DNA from 2 places in the Clostridium gasigenes genome. Region 2 is predicted to be linked to the other one. Evidence: riboswitches for the same ligand, from Rfam matches in the RefSeq annotation. Region 2 holds a riboswitch; the other holds the start of a gene.

Region 1 (9,577 bases), 970 kb from region 2:
AATGGCTTCTAAAATTTAAGGGGGATAACTATATGAATAAAAAAATAAAACTTTTAGCGCCTGCATTTTTAGCGCTTACTTTTAGTTTTAATCTTGTTTCTTGCACTAGAAGTGAGAAAAAGAGTAACTATGGTATTACAGAGGAAGCTGACAAATTTGTTATAGCAAATCAACCCATATCATCTCAGTGGTTTCCAGAAGAACTTTTAAATTGGAAGGCAGAGGATGATAAAGATGCTGCTTTCAATATGGGTAAAGTACCTTTAGCAAAGAGAGTAGACACAGAAAAGTTAGAAGCTGTTAATGCTACGCAAAATAAGGATATGAATGTTGTTGCTATTTCAATAATGAATGCTAGTACTAGTGGAAATCCATCACAAGGATCTAGTAAATTTGCATCTAATACATTTTCTTATTGGCAATACATAGATAAGCTTGTTTATTGGGGAGGATCTGCAGGTGAAGGTCTAATAGTTCCACCAACTGCGGATGTTATTGATTCTGCTCATAAAAATGGGGTTGCAGTTTTAGGAACGATATTCTTTCCTCAAACAGCTCATGGCGGCAAGATGGAATGGCTTAATGAATTTTTAGAAAAAGATGAGTCAGGGAATTTTCCTATGACTGATAAACTTATGGAAGTTGCTAAAACTTATAATTTTGATGGTTGGTTTATAAACCAAGAAACTGAAACTACAAAGGAAGCACCCTTATCTATTGAACATGCAGCTCTTATGCAAGAATTTATAAAAGAATTTAAGAGTAAAGCTAATGATGATTTAGAGATAATGTGGTATGATTCTATGACAAAAGATGGTGAGATGGATTGGCAAAATGCACTTACTGATAAAAATGATTATTTCTTAGTTGATGGAGATAAGAATGCTGTTGCAGATAGCATGTTCTTAAATTTCTGGTGGACTAATAAGAAGCTTGTTGAAAAAGAATTGCTTAAAGCTTCTAATAAAAAAGCAGAAGAAGTAGGAGTAAATCCATACGATGTATATGCTGGAGTAGATATGCAAGAAAATGGAACAGGAACTCCAATTCGTTGGGACTTGTTTGAAAATGGTCCAGGAAAAAACTATACATCTCTTGGTTTATATTGTCCAAGTTGGACATACTTCTCTTCTGAAACTATAGAAGAGTTTGAAAATAAAGAAAATAGATTATGGGTAAATGAATTTAAAAACCCAACTATTAATACAGAAACTAAAGGAACAGAGTGGAAGGGAATTTCAACTTATGCTGTTGAAAAATCAGTTGTAAATAAATTACCTTTTAACACTAGTTTCAATATGGGTAACGGATATAACTTCTTTATTAATGGGGAGAAAGCATCAGAACGTGATTGGAATAATAGAAGTCTTGGAGATATAATGCCAAGCTATAGATGGATAATTGCAAATGAAGGAAATAATAAATTAAATGCTACTATGGATTTTGCAACTGCGTTTTATGGTGGTAACTCTATAAAATTCATGGGAAATTTAGAAGGATCTAAATCTTCTAATATAAAACTTTACAGTGCAGATCTTAAACTTGAAAAAGGTATTGAATTTACTACTTCAGCAAAATCAAGTGCACAAGTAGACCTTGATTTAGTTTTAGAATTCCATGATGGAAGCACTGAAACTATAAAAGCTGACAAGGCTATAGGAACAGAATGGACAACTGTAAAATATGATGTTTCTAAGCTTACTGATAAATCTATTAAAACAATATCTTATAAAATATCTTCAGAAGAAAATGTTAGTAATTTAATTTTCAACTTAGGTAATATAACAATACAAGATCCGAAATCTAGCAAAAAAATTAATGTTAAAAACTTAAAACTTGATGATGCTAAATTTGAAGAAGAGGATATGTATGCAGGATCAAGACTTTCTTGGGATTCAGGAGATGAAAAAGATATTGATCATTATGAAGTTTACAGGATTAATGATGATAAAACAAGCTCATTCTTAGGTGCTACTCAAAATAATAGATTCTTTGTAAATGCACTTAAGAGAGATGATAAATCAGATAAAACAACATTTGAAGTAGTTGCTGTTAATAAAAACAACAAATCAGGAAAATCAGATAAAGTAGTTATGGAATGGCCAGCAAATAACATTCCTAAAGCTAATTTAAAAGTATCAAAAACATTAGTTGCACCTGGTGAAGAAATAACATTCGAAAGCATAAGTTCTGCAGTTACTGAAAGTGTAGAATGGAGCATGCCAGGATCAAGTACAGAAAAAAGTACAGATAATAACCCAAAAGTTAGCTATGCTAAAGATGGTGTGTATTCAGTTACTTTAACAGCTAAGAATAAAGAAGGCGAAGATGTTAAGGTTATTGAAGATTTTATAACAGTAAGTTCAAAGGTTAAATCAGAACTTACAAACCTTTCACAAAATAAACAAGTTACAGCCTCAAGCTTTGTTAATCCTGCTGAAGCACCTAATTTTGCTTTAGATGGAAAAACTAATACAAAATGGTGTGCAACAGGTACAGCTCCTCATGATATTACAATAGATCTTGGAGCAGTTAAAACTGTAAGCGAAATTCGTATGGCTCATGCAGAAGCTGGTGGAGAAAACCCTGGTATGAACACTCAAAGCTATACAATAGAAACTAGTTTAGATGGAGTAACATTTACGCCAGTAGTTGAAGTTCTTAAAAATCAACTTGGAAACACTGTTGATACATTTAAAGCTACTCAAGCTAAATATGTAAAAATAAATGTGCTAAAACCAAGTCAAGGAGCAGATTCCGCAGTAAGAATATATGAAATAGATGTTCTTGGAATAGATAGTATCCTTTAAAGAATATTGACAAATAATCATTATTGATTGATAATACATTTATACTCAATATAAATTACAGGGGGAATAAAAGATGAAAGCATTTGTAGACGAGAACGTTTGTATATCATGTGGATTATGTGAAGGAACATGTTCAGAAGTATTTTCTTTAGATACAGGAGTTGCAGTAGCTGGAGAAGTTGTTGCAGGAACAGAAGATTCAGTTAGAGAAGCCTGCGAGGGATGTCCAGTAGAAGCTATTTCAATTGAAGAATAATAGTTAAATAAAAAATAGATATTATTTACCGTACACCTTTTGGTGTGCGGTTTTTTTACTATAGATTTCAAAACTGTGGATAAATTTTATTAAACACATATTTTGAAAATTAATTAGAAGATAAATTCCAAAAATAGAAATAAGTTAGTATAATTAGATAAAATAAAAATAAAAATGGAACATATACATTTAAATTTAAATTTAATAATTATGAGGTTACATTAGATGAGCAGGAAGCCAGAGCTCCTTTAAACTCTGAAGGCAATTATCAAGGGCTAATAATATTAATGAAACTTAATTTTGTAATTGATGGATATGGAATGAATCTAACAATGGGAGTATTGAGCTCTATTATAAAATATAGAATTAATTGAAATTTTATATTTTAATTAAATAAAGAGAGTAAAAGGTGGGAATTGAGAAAATCAAAATAGTGTAGGGGAATATAAGAAAATTAATCGTATTGCACAAGCTTTAGAGTTAAATTTGATGCTGAGGAACAAATAATATCATTTATTAGTAAAGCAGCAAATAAAGAAAATTTGAAAACTGAATCTATAGGAAATGAACTTCAGTCATTTGAAAATAAACCTATGTGATTTGATAACTGGTATATAGATATATATTATTAAAGGCATCATTAACAATTGATATAAATAGCATATAAGCCACTTTTGAAATACAATATGGAAATGTTACAAGATAAACTCATAACAATACTTTATGGGAACTTGCAAGATTTAAAGTTTGTGCACATAAATGGGCAGATATTTCAGAAGAAGTAAGCTTAGTAAATGTAGATAAAAATAATATTATTATAGAAGTTATTAATGCAGATTATAATTTATATTGATACAACTTCTTCATATTTATTTTACGATTCTTTATAGAAAAAAATAAAAGCTATAGAAATAGTGGTTATACCATTAATTCTATAGCTTTTAGTTTTTATTAAGAATATTGATTTTCTAACCAGGTTATTATCTTAAAGAGTAATAATGAAATAAAAAGATATGAAATATTTTCTGTATATGTTACCGATGCAAAAGAGGAATATTTAGAATATAACTTTGCAAATAAAGAATCATATCTAACTTATTTAAATAAATTAGAAGTAAAATCACTACATTTAAACAAATTAGATATAGGCGAAAAGGATAAAATTATAACATTGACGACATGTAGTTTTGAATTTAATGATGCTAGAATTATGGTTAACGGGAAACAATTGGAGTAAATGGAATAAATATATTGATAAAATAAAATAATGTGCTATAATATTAATTGCGATAAAAAAGAAAGAATATTGTTAAAAATATTCAAAATAATGTATATAGGAACTATGAAATATATTCTGTATTTGGGCACTTGGAATATATGAAGTTAGAAGTGCAACCGACTATTTATAATTAATTTTAAAAAATTGATTATTAAATAGTCTTTTTTTTGCAAAAATAATGTCAATTATCAAAAGAAAGTCAAAAGATATTTTGCAAAATATAAATATTAAGTAAATAAAAAAGAAAGAATATTGTTAAAAATATTCAAAATAATGTATATAGGAACTATGAAATATATTCTGTATTTGGGCACTTGGAATATATGGAGTTAGCAGTGCAACCGACTATTTATAATTAATTTTAAAAAATTAATTATTAAATAGTCTTTTTTTTTGCAAAAAACAATATTTATTATTAAAGAAAAATAAAACAACATCTAAAAATATAAAGAGGAGGAAAATAGATGATAAAGAAAAGTTTAAAGAAATCAGTAGTATTATTAGCAGTAGTGAGTGTAATATTAATTAATGCTTTAGCAATTCCAGTATCGGCATTTACAAGTTCTGTATTAGACGTAAAGGTATTATTAGATAAAAATACTTATAGTGATGGGGAAGAGATTAGCTTTATGGTAGAATATAAGGTTAAAGGTAATATAGGAAATATAAAGGAAAATGATAGTTTAGTATTTAAATTGCCGGAGGAATTTAAAAATTTAAAATTAATATATCCAAAAGAACATTTTAAGGATATGAAAACTGAAGGTGATATAACAACATTAACATTTGGAGAGAATGCTTATAAGGCTGTACAAGGATATATAAAAATTAAAGCTTTAGTATCTAAGGGTGGAACTGAAGAAAAAAAAACAATAGAAGTTCAGGTTAATGGAAAATTAATAACTAGCGTTGATATTGTATTAAAGCCAACGGAACCAATAATAGTGGACCCCGTAAAACCAAGTGTAATTGTAGATCGAGAGTTACTTAAGGATATAGATGGTCATGTAGGATTTGATAATGATGGAAATACTATAGGTGAAGTTAGCGGTCAAATAGTAGGGAAAATAAAACAGTATACTATATATGTAAATGAAAAATATAGTAACTTAGGTAAAGCAAGAATAATTGATAATATGCCAGATGGTATGGAATTAATTACTGAGTCAATAAAAATAATTAAAGTTGATAGAGAAAATAAACAAATAGATATTACCAATGATGGTATGGTTAGTAAAAATAATAAGGTGTTGGATATACAATTAGGTGATATTAATTGTAAATATATTATTAGTTATGAATCGAAAATAACTAAAGAGCTACTTAAATATATGAACACTGCTGTTCTTTATAAAGATAATACAAGTATTAAAAGTACTGTTGTATTAAATAAGGTAGTTGGTGAGGAAAATGTCCTATCTAAAAGTAGTTATGCTGATAAAGGTAAAGATAAAGATGGTGGAATTATAAATGTTACTTCAATTGGCCAGGTGGTAAAATATAGGATTGATGTTAATGAGAGTGGATCATCTTTACAGAATGTTATATTAGAAGATATTATTCCTAAGGGAATGGAAGTTAATAAGGAAAGTATTAATATTGGTACGTATGATTTGAATAGAAATTTCAATTGGATAACAGAGAAAATGAAAAATAAAATAAGTGTAGAAAATGGCAAAATAATAATAAACTTTGGAGATATTACAGAGCATTATGTTATTAGTTATGAAATGAAAGTAGTTTCAAGAGAACTGAATTATGAAAACAAAGCAAAACTTAAATATAACAATAAAATATCAGATGTTGGAGACATTATAAAATATGACAGAACAGCAGGCGCTATTAATGCTGAAAAGAGTGTAGATAAAAAAGAAATTAAGCACTCAGAAGATCAAAAAGCAATATATTCTATAGTTTTTGATTGCTTTGGTTTATTTGATAAAGATTATTTAACTGTAACAGATGATATTGATAAAAGGTTAGAAATATTAAATATAGAAGCACCAGAAGGTTTTACTACTAGCATAGATAAAAACACAAATATAGTGAGAATTATTAATGATAAAAGATCGTTATTATATGGAGAGCGTATTGAGATAAAAATATATGTAGATTTTAAGAATGTAGAAGATGGAACAATAGTTAGAAATATTGCTAAAATTAATGATATACCAACAAATGAAGTTAGCACAGCTAAAGGGTTCAAATTTGAAGCTAAAAAAATAGATAAAAATGATAAGAATAAGGTGCTAGAAGGTGCTAGGTTTATATTGAAAGATAAGGATAAGAATACTATTAAAGAAATAGTAAGTGATAATAATGGTATGATAAGATCTTATTTGGAAGAACTTGGAATATATTATCTGCAAGAGATTGAAGCTCCTAAAGGTTATAAAATAGATCGAAAAGAACATAGATTTGAAATTTTAAAAGATGATATAGGAAAAGTAATAAAATTAAAAGATATTGAAAATGAAGTTCCAATAATTAATTATAGTGAAATAGAAGAAGTAGTAAAGGAAGAAACAACAGAGGAATTAACTGATCCGGAAATAAAAGAAGAAAAAATAGACCCAACTAAAGAAGGCGAAGTAGTTGTAAAACCAGAAATAATAAAACCACAAATATTAGTTAATGAAATAGAAGAAGAAGTAAAAGAGGAAACAACAGAGGAATTAACTGGTGAGGAAATAAGACCAGAAAAAGTAGAACAAACTAAAGAAGAGGACGTATTAGTAAAAGCAGAAATAATAAAACCTCAAATATTAGTTAATGAAATAGAAGAAGAAGTGAAAGAAGAAACAACAACGGAATTAACTGGTGAGGAAATAAAACCAGAAAAAATAGACCCAACTAAAGAAGAGGACGTATTAGTAAAAGCAGAAATAATAAAACCTCAAATATTAGTTAATGAAATAGAAGAAGAAGTGAAAGAAGAAACAATAACGGAATTAACTAGTGAGGAAATAAAAGCAGAAAAAATAGAACCAACTAAAGAAGAGGAAGTATTGGTAAGCCCAGAAATAATAAAATCACAAATATTAGTTGAAGAAAAACAAGAAGAAAAAACAAAAATTAATATTCCTAATACTGGAGATTCATCAATGTTAGGTTATATAGGAGTTTTATTAATCGGAATAGTATCGTTGATAATATTCAATAAAAAAAGGAAATAGTAAATATAAAAATACCTCTAGACTAAAAAACCTTAGTCTAGAGGTATTTTTTCTAAAATAACAGTTAATTTTAATAGGAGTTCAGTACCACTAGTAAAAAGAGTGGATAACTAAAATAATACATTATAATATTAGAATAGATAATAATGTTTAAAAAGTATTGACAAATAATCATTATTGATTGATAATACATTTATACTCAATATAAATTACAGGGGGAATAAAAGATGAAAGCATTTGTAGACGAGAACGTTTGTATATCATGTGGATTATGTGAAGGAACATGTTCAGAAGTATTTTCTTTAGATACAGGAGTTGCAGTAGCTGGAGAAGTTGTTGCAGGAACAGAAGATTCAGTTAGAGAAGCCTGCGAGGGATGTCCAGTAGAAGCTATTTCAATTGAAGAATAATAGTTAAATAAAAAATAGATATTATTTACCGTACACCTTTTGGTGTGCGGTTTTTTGAAATATAAATTAATATACTCTATAAATAGTCTTAAATTTTAATTTGTTAGTAATAAAATATTATTAAATGCAAATAATATAAAGGAGTTAAAAAAATACACCAACGGCGGGCAGGGCCACTAGTGAAATATTTTAACTAGTTATTTTTAAAAGATGCTCAAGTTTGTAGAATTTAGGATATAAACTATTAGATATGGAGGAAAAAAATGAAAAAAATAATATTGTCATTAACTTTAATAGGAGCTTTAGCTATGACCCCATCAGTAATATGTAGTACAAATATCGATAATCCAAACGATAATGTTCAATACAAGAAAACATCAATTGAAGAAAATACAGAGACATCAATATTAGTAGAAGATACATTAGAATCTAAATGCCATTGTGAAGACGAAGATTGTCAAAAAGAAAATAAAAAAATTGAGAATATAGATAAGGAAAATTAAACGTAAAGGAGGTTAGATTATATTATCTAGTCTCTTTTTTATGTACATATATTAATGGGAAAACATAGGATTAATAAAAATGCGAAAATATTAAATTTTAATATATAAATAAACTATTGACAAGAAAAACAAATTTAGTTAATATAATCGTATAAGATTAATCGTAAGCGATTGAAAATTAAAAATAAAAGTATTGGAGGATTTTAAAATGAAAATAGTATCATTAGAGTTTTATGAGAAAGGATATATGAAAGAGGGGTTTGCATTTGGAGGGTCTGTTGAAAAAGAAAAGATAGATGAAGATAAACTTTATGAATCTAGCCTGCAAAGTTATCTAATAGATACAGGAGATGAGGTTATACTAGTAGATACGGGGTTACCTATGGAAATGAAAGATATGGAAGAAAAACCGGGACAAATGATATATGCTGGTAAAAAGATTAATAATTTTGTTGATGCATTAAAACAGGCCGGATATAAAGTAGAAGATATAGATAAAGTTGTAGTTACACATAAACATCCAGACCATAGTGGAGAACTTAGATTATTTAATAATGCAAAAATTTATATATCGCAAATAGAAGCTGATGCTATGAATTTAAATGGAGACAATATAGTTAGAGTTAATTTTAAAGATGGAGAATATAAGAATTTTAAAAAGAGTGAAAAAATAGCTGACAATGTATTTATGTTGCCTGCTTATGGACACACAAAGGGAAACTCCATAGTAGTAGCAGAATTTGATGGATTACAGTATATGTTTCATGGAGATGTAACTTATACAGATGAAGCACTAAGACAAAATGTACTTTCAGTGGTATTTGAAGATAAAGATTTAGCTATAGAAACTTTAAATAAAATTAGAGAATTTATTAAAATGAATAATACTGTTTACTTATCAACTCACAGCCCAGAAGGTATAAAGTCATTAAAAGAAAAAATAATTATGAAATTATAATATTATAAATTTATAATTATAATAGGAGTAAGTATTATGAATGATTATTTAAAATTAGAAAATCAGCTTTGTTTTAAAGTGTATTCTATATCAAAAAGTATAGTTAGAATATATGGCCCATTGCTAAAGGATATTAAATTAACATATCCACAATATTTGACTATGATGGTTCTATGGGAAAATAA
Region 2 (9,577 bases):
AAGCAATGGAACTAAGATATTAGTAATAAGTAAAATAGATAAAAAAGATGCGGAAAATGTTATAGATTGTAAAGTAGACTCAAATACTGAAGAAGTAGTAGTTGTGATTGAAGATATACAAGCTATAAAAGAAGGAAAAGGATCTATACTAGTTAACATTGGAAATATAGAAATAAATCTTCCATTTGCAACTATTGATAAGGATTTATTAGTTCCAGGATCAAAAGTAATATTGAAAAATAAGGTTATAGATAATCCTGATATAGTTAAAAACTTAAAAGGCGTTAAAAAAGTATATAGCTTTGATCTTGTTATAAAAGATGGAGACAAAGAAACTGCTATTCATAACTTTAAAGATGGATTTGCAGAAATTACAATTGCATTAAGTGATGATGAATTAAAAGGATTAAATAAAGATAATCTTACAGTATTCTATTACAACGAAGAAACTAAGAAATTTGAAATTATGGAAACAAGAGTAGTTGGTAATAAAGTTATATTTAAAACAAATCACTTCTCACAATATGTAATAGCTGAAAAACAAGATGGTAACAGTTTATTACCTATGACAGGAGGAGTAAATACAACTAATATTATTTTATTAGCACTTGCACTTATTGGAATAGGAGCATTTGCTATTAGAAGAAAAAAAATTCAAGTATAAGGGCTCTGAAAGAAAATAACTAAAGTAAATAGAGCAGAAATTTCTGCTCTATTTTTCAAAAATTAAAAGGAGGAAACCATGAAAAACTTAAAGAACTATTTACCAATAATAGTTGTAACAATAGTCTCAGTAATAATTGTAGCTATATCAAGTTCTATATATGATGGTGGATTCTTAAATGATAAGATGAAAAAAAATGTTTCTTATGAAAAAGCTATTGTGAAAAGCATTCAATCTGAAAAAATGCAAAATGATACAAAGCTAGATTATATAGAGGTTGGTACACAAGATATTTCCTTGGAAATTCAAAGTGGAGAATATAAGGGACAAATATATAATGTGAGAAACTCTGTTAGTAGATTATATAATATGAAAGTAAAGAGCGGATCTGAAGTTGTGGTTACTGTAGCTAAGGAAGATGGACAAATTAAAGATATTTCATTGTATACCCATAAAAAAGATACAGTAATGATAACGTTAATAGTTATATTTGCAATTCTAATAGTAGTAATTGGAAAAATGAAGGGATTAAAGTCGTTAGTAGCATTAATATTTACCTTCATAAATATAATTTATCTTATGGTACCATTAATGTTTAGAGGGGTTAGTCCAATATTAGCAGCTATTTTAGTTTCATTAGTGATAACGATTGTTACATTGTATCTTTTGAATGGTAATAGCAAAAAGACATATGGAGCAATTGCTGGAACCATGATTGGTATAATAACAGCTGGGATAATTGCATATATAGCTGGTAACTTATCTAATTTATCAGGTATTAATATGGAAAATACTGAAAATATACTTTATGTAGCAGAAAATTCAGCGTTAAAAGTTAATGGACTTATGTTTGCTGGTATTTTAATTGCGTCACTTGGAGCTATTATGGATGTTGCCATATCTATAGCCTCATCCCTTAGTGAAATATATGAAATAAATTCAAAGCTTACTGCTAAGGATTTATTTAAATCGGGCATGAATATAGGAAAAGATATGCTAGGAACCATGTCAAATACATTAATACTAGCCTTTGCAGGTGGAAGTTTAAGTCTTATTATACTTTTATCTTCTGCAAATATGAATTCACTTCAACTTTTAAATTTAGATGTATTATGTACTGAAGTAATACAAGGGATTAGTGGGAGTATTGGAATAGTTTTAACTGTGCCTTGTACAGCATACATATGTGCAAAACTATTTAAAATATCCTTAAAAAAATAATGAAAATAGAGGTAAAAGATAATAAAGTGATTTTTTCACCTTATTAAAATCTTGAACCTCTATTTTTATGCAGAAAAATAAATATATAAATATTTTTAATTTTATTTCATAGATAATTTGCTATAATTAAAAATGAATAAAATATAATAAGGAATGATTAAATGAGCTTAGAAAAGAAAATTACAAAATTAGTAGTAGGAATATTTATAGCAGTTGTGTTAGTTATAAGTGTTTTTTCACTAGCTGTTATAAATTCTAATTTGACAACTGCATTAAGTAAAAGGCTTACTGATACTGCTTTTGTTATAGCTGCAAATCCAATAATACAGGAAGAACTTTCAAAGGGAACAGATCCTACATATTTAAAAGTGCAAAACTTTGTAGAGAGAATGAGACTAAAGATAGATTTATTATTTATAAGTGTAATAGATATGAATAGCGTTAGATATTCTCATCCTATACCAGATAATATTGGAAGAAAATTTTTAGGTGGGGATGAAAAAAGAGTAATATCAACAGGAGAAGTTTATGTTACAGAGAGTCATGGACATTTAGGAAATTCTATAAGAGCGTTTGCACCAGTATATAAGGATGGGGTACAGGTTGGAGCCGTAGCTGTGGGCATATTAAAAAGAGATTTAAGAGAAGAAGTAAGAGAGTATTTCTTTGAATTAATACCTGTATTTTTAATATCGTTACTTATTATAATATTTTTAGCAAAAAAGCTAGCGAAGAATATTAAAAATGATATTTATGGGTTGGAACCGGAAGATATAGCAATTCAGTTAAGAGAGAAAGAATCTATTATAAATAATATGGAAGAGGGCTTAATAGCAGTAAATAATTTAGGACAAGTAACTGTTATTAATAAAAAGGCTCTTAATATGCTAAGAATAAAAGATGAAAGGGATATAGATGAAAAAATAATTAGTTTATTAAATAAAGCAATTTATAGAAGAAGTAGAATATTTAATAAAGAAATAAGACTTAGTGAAGACATTATTATTATGGCTAATTTTTATAGTATAGTAGGAGAATATGGGACTGTAGTAGGAGCTATTGCCAGTCTTCAGGATTTTACTAAGGTACGTAACATGGCAGAGGAATTGACAGGGGTAAAAGAACTAACATGGAACTTAAGGGCTCAAAATCATGAATTTATGAATAAACTACATACTATTGCAGGGTTAATTCAATTAGAAGAAAATGATAAAGCAATAGAATACATATTTGCAACAACAGAAAAAAGAGGACTGATTACAGATAATTTAAGCAAAATAAAGGAACCATCAATTCAAGGATTATTATTTTCAAAATATAATAGAGCAGATGAAATGAAAATAAAATTTGAGATAGATGAGAAATCCTATTTAAATAACATAAATAATAATGTGAAAGTTCAAGAATTGCTAACGGTTATAGGAAATATTATAGAAAATTCAATTGAAGAACTAAGAGTACAAAATGATGGCTGGATATATTGTGGTATATTTGAGGAAGAGAAAATTAAAATAGTGGTTAAAAATAATGGTAGAAAAATAGATGAAGATACTAAGAAAAAAATATTTGAAAGAGGTTATAGTACGAAGGGTGAAGGTAGAGGGTTTGGATTATATAATATAAAAACTATCGTAAATAATTTAGGCGGAGAGCTTAGATTAACTTCAGATGAAATAACAGTATGGGAAATTATAGTTTAAAGATAGTTAGGGGAGCTGAATGTATGATTAAAGTTATTATAGTAGAAGATGATCCTATGGTAAGAGAAATAAATATTAAGTTTTTAAGTAAGGTAGATGGATTTCAAGTTGTAGGAGAAGCTAGTAATATTGAAGGAGCCAAAAGTATTATTAATAATATAGAAGCAAACTTAATATTATTAGATGTTTTTTTGCCAGATGGAAAAGGTTTGGATTTGTTGAAATGGATTAGACTAAATGAAATACAAGTAGATACAATTTTAGTAACAGCAGATAAGGGAAGAACATCCGTTGATGAGGCCTTTAAATATGGAGCGGTAGATTATCTTATAAAACCATTTAAATATGAAAGATTTAAAGAAGCTTTATCAAAATATAGAGAAAGATTTAATAGATTTAAAAAACTAGATAGTCTAGATCAAGAAATTATAGATGAGTATATTTTTAAAACAGTCCCTGGTAATAAGTTGCAAAAACAGGATGAAGTAGAGATAAATAAGGGCTTGAATATAAAAACATATAATAAAATAGTACAGTTTATGAAAGGTAATAAAGAAGCAAAGTTAACAGCAGAGGAAATTGCAAATGGGAGTGGACTTGCAAGGGTAACAGCAAGACGGTATTTAGAAAAAATGGGAGAAGAGGGAAAAGTAGATATTGTTCAAGAATACGGAAGAATAGGAAGACCCACTAATTTTTATATAATAAAATAAAAATAGATCAGAAATTTAGAGGCCACTGAAAAATTCTTGTTTTTCAGTGGCCTTGAATTTTATTAGTTATTTTTTGAAGCCCTCCTTAGACCAAAAAGACCAAAATAAACAATAAGACCATAATATTGATTGTTTAAAAATTAACGAATATACTATGGGCATAAGCAACAGTATAAAAATTTGGTCTATATGGTCTAAGTCACTTTTGAAAAAATAATATACTGATTTACTAGTATATTATTGTTTTAGAGTGCCTAAAACAAATTAATAATATTAATTAGGAGGATACATTTATGAAAAAGAAAATTTTAGCGTTAGTAATGACAGTTGCAATACTTGTACCAACAGCATTAATTGGTTGTGGTAGCAAGACAGAAACTGCAGATATTGTAATTATAGGAGCAGGTGGTGCTGGTTTATCAGCAGCGGTTCAAGCAAAACAAGATGGATTAGAAAATGTTGTTCTTTTAGAAAAAATGCCGATGGTTGGCGGAAACACTAATAGAGCTACTGGTGGATTAAATGCAGCAGAAACTCCACAACAAAAGGCTAAGAATATAGAAGATTCAGTAGAAGTTATGATAGAAGATACTATGAAGGGTGGATATGAAAAAAATAACCCTGAATTAGTTAAAAAATTAGCTAATGAAGCTAAGGATTCTGTTAAGTGGTTAACAGATTTAGGCGCAGATTTATCAGATGTTGGTAAAATGGCAGGAGCTACAAATTACAGAACTCATAGACCTACAGGTGGGGCTGCAGTAGGAGCACATCTAGTTGATACTTTAAAGATAGCAGCAGAAAAAGAAAATGTAGATTTAAGATTATGGAATGATGCTAAGGAAATAGTTTTAGATAAAGAAGGAAATGTTTCAGGAATCAAAGTAACTAATAAAGATGGTAAAGAATACACTATAAAAACTAAAGCTGTAGTTTTAACAGCTGGTGGGTTCTCAGCTAATCAAGAAATGGTTGTTAAAAACAATCCAGAACTAAAAGGATTTGCAACAACTAACCATAATGGTGCCACTGGTGATGGTATTATTTTAGGAGAAAAAGCAGGTGCTTCACTAGTTGACATGGTAGAAATACAAACTCATCCAACTGTTGTACCAGAAAAGGCAGTAATGGTAACAGAAGCTGTAAGAGGTAATGGTGCAATACTTATAAATAAAGATAGTAAAAGATTCACAAGTGAATTATTAACAAGAGACGTTGTTTCAAAGGCTATATTAGAACAAAAAGATGGCGTAGCATATTTATTCTTTGATGATGGTTTAAGAAAAAGCTTAAAGGCTACAGAAGAATATTTTAATATGGGATTAGTTACAGAGGGGAATACAGTAGAAGAATTAGCAGAAAAATTATCATTAGATAAAGCTACAATGGCTGAAACAGTAAAAAAATATAATGATGCAGTAGTAGCTAAAAATGATTCAGAATTTAAAAGAGATGACCTTCCAAGACAATTAAACGAAGGTAAGGTTTATGCAATACTTGTAACACCAGCAGTTCATCACACAATGGGTGGATTAAAGATAAATACTAATGCAGAAGTATTAAACACAGAAAACAATGTAATTCCAGGATTATTTGCAGCAGGAGAAGTTACTGGAGGCGTACACGGTGGTAACAGATTAGGTGGAAATGCTTTAGCAGATATAGTTACATTTGGTAGAACAGCAGGAAAGAATGCAACAGAATTTGTAAAATAGTAACATTTAAATATTAGAATAGAGATAATATAACTAGGAGTGATTTAATATGAAGAAGATAACTACAATATTAGCAACTATAGCAATATCAGCATCTATGTTAGTTGGATGTGGTGGTGGAAAATATAATGATGGTACTTATACTGGAGAGGGACAAGGTGCTTCAGGGAAAATAAAAGTTGAAGTAACAGTTCAAAAGGGTAAAATAGCAGATATAAAATTAGTTGAACATAATGAAACTAAAACATTAGTTGATGGAGTTAAGGATAACGTAATTCCAGAAATAATAAAAAAACAATCAGTTGAAGGTGTAGAAGCTGTATCAGGAGCTACAAATTCATCAAAGGGAGTAATAGAAGCTGTTAATAAAGCAATAGAAACAGCAGTAAAATAGGGAAAAAAATTTACTATGCCTATAATGGATTTTAAAAAATCTGTTATAGGCATTTTCATATTAATATTTAGTATATATATTAAATATATGATATAATATATATACTAAATATATAAAACAATGGGCAAATTTAGAGAAATCTAGAGGCGCAAAGCTAAAGGGGCTAAGGGATTTAAAACTATGCCAGCCAGTTGCTAAAGGACTTTTTGCAAGGACTTTATAATAGATATAAACCTATGTAAATATGTTTTTAGAATTACCCTTTATTTTTAATAAGGGGTAATTTTTTATTTTTATAAGAGATATATGAGCTTAGTCTTACTTTAGATAATAAATAACTAAAATAAATTATAAATTTTAAGGGGTATGGTATCTAATGAGTAATTTAAGGGGGAGAAAAAAATCAATAATAGTAATATCAATACTTATAATAGTAATATTTAAAGTATTAGTAGCTAGGAACTTTAAGGGTGAAGTAAATAGCGAAGTAATTAAAAATAACTTAAAAATAAGAATAAATGAATGTAAGTTTGTTTATGAGAATATGGAGGAAAGTGAAGAGAAATATAAAAAATTACTTGAAAGAGAGGAAGAATCATTTAAAAAAGGTGTATATTCCTCAGCGTTAGTACAATTTTATATAATGAAAAATGATGATGAAAAAATCATTAAATATGGGAAGGAAGCAGTGGAAAACTATAATAAAGTTAAAGGCGGAGAATATTATTCAATTGATGAGAAAGAAAATTTAGCATGGGCCCTGTTTAAAACAGGTGAATATTCAGAAAGTTTGCAAAAAACAAGTGAATTGCTTCAAATAATTACTTCAAGTGGCAATGAAATTTTAACAACTGATGAACTTAAAGATACAGAAGCACTTGTATATTCAATGCTTTTATGTATATATTCGAAATTGGGAATATTTGATAAAGCAGAACTTTATTATAATAAGCTATGTGAAATAGAATTAACTCCTCAGTTACAAGCTTCAAAAGGCGATAAAATAGCTATGAGTAAAACTATATATGCAGAAGAAATTAGTGATTTAGATTTAATGAAAAAGTATGCAGAAGAATGTTATGAAATACGCTTAATGTATGATAAAGAAAAGGGCAATAAATCAGCAGATTCAGTAATTTTAAATTTAGCAATTGCTAATGTAAAGCTTGGTGAATTTGAAGTAGCTATTAAACAGATAAAAAAATCTGAAGAGTTTTTTATTAGTGTTGGTGATTCTTATGGAATAAGTAACACATATTTTGTTTATGCACAATATTATGCGAAAGTAAACCAAAATGAATTAGCAATAGAATATTATAAAAAAACAATTAACTTATATAATGAATTAGAAGATTATTATAACTTACAACATAGTGTTTATGAATTTATAAAATTTTTAAAAGAGAATGATAAAAAAGAAGACATTAATAAATACTATGAGATTTTTTATGATATATCAAAGAAAATAAGTGAAAGTAAAGATATAAACGAATTATTATCACAAATTATTAATAAAAATTATGAGTTAAATAATAACGCATTAGAGCTTTTAGAGAATGAATCAAAATCAGATAAAAGGAATATAATTATAGGAGGTATAGTGATAATTGTACTTAGTGCAATGGTTATAAGAATGGATTTTCTAATTAAAAAGAAAGATGAAAGTGAAAAGATACTGGAAAAAGTAGCAAATACTGATTATTTAACTGAAATTAATACTAGAGCTTATGGAGAAAAACTTATTTTAGATGAAATAAATAAAAATAACAAATTTTCTATGGCTATAATAGATATAGATAACTTTAAAAATATAAATGATAGCTATGGGCACATTTTTGGAGATGTTATATTAAAAAAAATCGCAAAAAAACTAAAAGAAAGCATAGATAGTAAGGATATTATTGCTAGGTTTGGCGGAGAGGAATTTATAATAGCATTTGTAGGTAAAGATAAGGATGAAGCAAAAGAAATATTAGATGAAATAAGAATAGATGTTAATAACATAATATTTGAACATAATGTGAAGGCTTCATTTAGTGCAGGTATTGAAGAGTGGGATAAAATAAGTTTTGACTCAGTTATAAAAAAAGCAGATGAATTACTTTATAAAGCAAAAAGAGAAGGAAAAAATAAGGTTGTTAATAGATAATTATTATTTATATTGTAATAAAGACTAGAGGAATTATTCTTCTAGTCTTTATTACTTTTTATATATTAAAACTCAGTTATTGTTTATTAATAGGAGGAATAAATAATAATATTTTAAAAAAATTAGAGCGTAATATTACTTATTACTTTAATAAGTAGAAAAATAAATAATTAAACTTTAAAATTAAAGTAAAAATACATTGAAATTAAAGTGATGGGAATGTAAAATAATAGTTGAAAGGTTTACAACAAGGGGGAGTTAATATGAAAAGAAGAAAATGTGAAGACTTATTAGTTCAGTTTAAAGGTGATAATATAAAATTAAAATCGGAAAAATTAAATTTTATAGTTAGTGATAGAAGAGATGTATATAACATAACAGCACCATTTAATATTGATAGTGAAATCGCTATAGCTGGAAGAGTTGAAGCTAGAGATTCTGAACATTCAAGGATAATGTTCTTTAAAGAAGTTGACAAGGCGTGGAGAGTAATTGAAGGAGCTCCAGTTTTTGATTTGCAAGACCCATTTGTAACAAAAATAGGCGGAGAGTTAGTTTTAGGTGGAGTAGAAATTTACGAGACTGGAAATGTAGAAGTGCCAATATGTTATAGAACTGTATTTTTAAAAGGTGAATCCTTAAACACATTAAAAAGATTTGCAGTTGGACCAGATAAAATGAAGGATATAAGATTACTGGAATTACAGGATAAAAGAATATTAGTATTTACAAGACCCCAAGGAGAGATTGGTGGTAGAGGTACCGTAGGTTATTTTATTATAGAAGATTTAAAAGAACTTACAATAGAAAATATAAAAAATGCAAAGCTTTTAGATGATATGTTCTACAAAGAAGAGTGGGGTGGGGCAAATGAACTGCATTTACTTGAAGGCGGTAATATAGGAATTTTGGCTCATATAGCTAAATTTGATGAGGCAGGCAATAGACACTATTATTCATCAGTATTTACATTTAATTATGAAACTTTAGAGTATAGCGAGATGAAATTAATTGCAATAAG

What was found. Region 2 has a riboswitch for cyclic di-GMP ahead of J1C67_RS13160 (tetratricopeptide repeat-containing diguanylate cyclase). Riboswitches for the same ligand answer to the same signal wherever they lie in the genome.
Region 1: another riboswitch for cyclic di-GMP. It lies ahead of J1C67_RS08830 (collagen binding domain-containing protein); the one in region 2 lies ahead of J1C67_RS13160 (tetratricopeptide repeat-containing diguanylate cyclase).

The regions. Positions count from the first base shown of each region.
Region 1 is NZ_CP071376.1:1,848,651-1,858,227, forward strand. Features, by position in the region: gene J1C67_RS08815 (endo-beta-N-acetylglucosaminidase) at 33-2,810, shown strand; gene J1C67_RS08820 (ferredoxin) at 2,884-3,066, shown strand; cyclic di-GMP riboswitch class II at 4,393-4,476, shown strand; cyclic di-GMP riboswitch class II at 4,618-4,701, shown strand; gene J1C67_RS08830 (collagen binding domain-containing protein) at 4,810-7,521, shown strand; gene J1C67_RS08835 (ferredoxin) at 7,749-7,931, shown strand; gene J1C67_RS08840 (hypothetical protein) at 8,195-8,434, shown strand; gene J1C67_RS08845 (MBL fold metallo-hydrolase) at 8,643-9,392, shown strand; gene J1C67_RS08850 (MarR family winged helix-turn-helix transcriptional regulator) at 9,429-9,577, shown strand, end outside.
Region 2 is NZ_CP071376.1:2,819,933-2,829,509, forward strand. Features, by position in the region: gene J1C67_RS19725 (CehA/McbA family metallohydrolase) at 1-664, shown strand, start outside; gene J1C67_RS13135 (YibE/F family protein) at 743-1,885, shown strand; gene J1C67_RS13140 (ATP-binding protein) at 2,047-3,585, shown strand; gene J1C67_RS13145 (response regulator) at 3,609-4,298, shown strand; gene J1C67_RS13150 (flavocytochrome c) at 4,592-6,013, shown strand; gene J1C67_RS13155 (FMN-binding protein) at 6,063-6,407, shown strand; cyclic di-GMP riboswitch class I at 6,521-6,606, shown strand; gene J1C67_RS13160 (tetratricopeptide repeat-containing diguanylate cyclase) at 6,784-8,556, shown strand; gene J1C67_RS13165 (DUF1861 family protein) at 8,820-9,577, shown strand, end outside.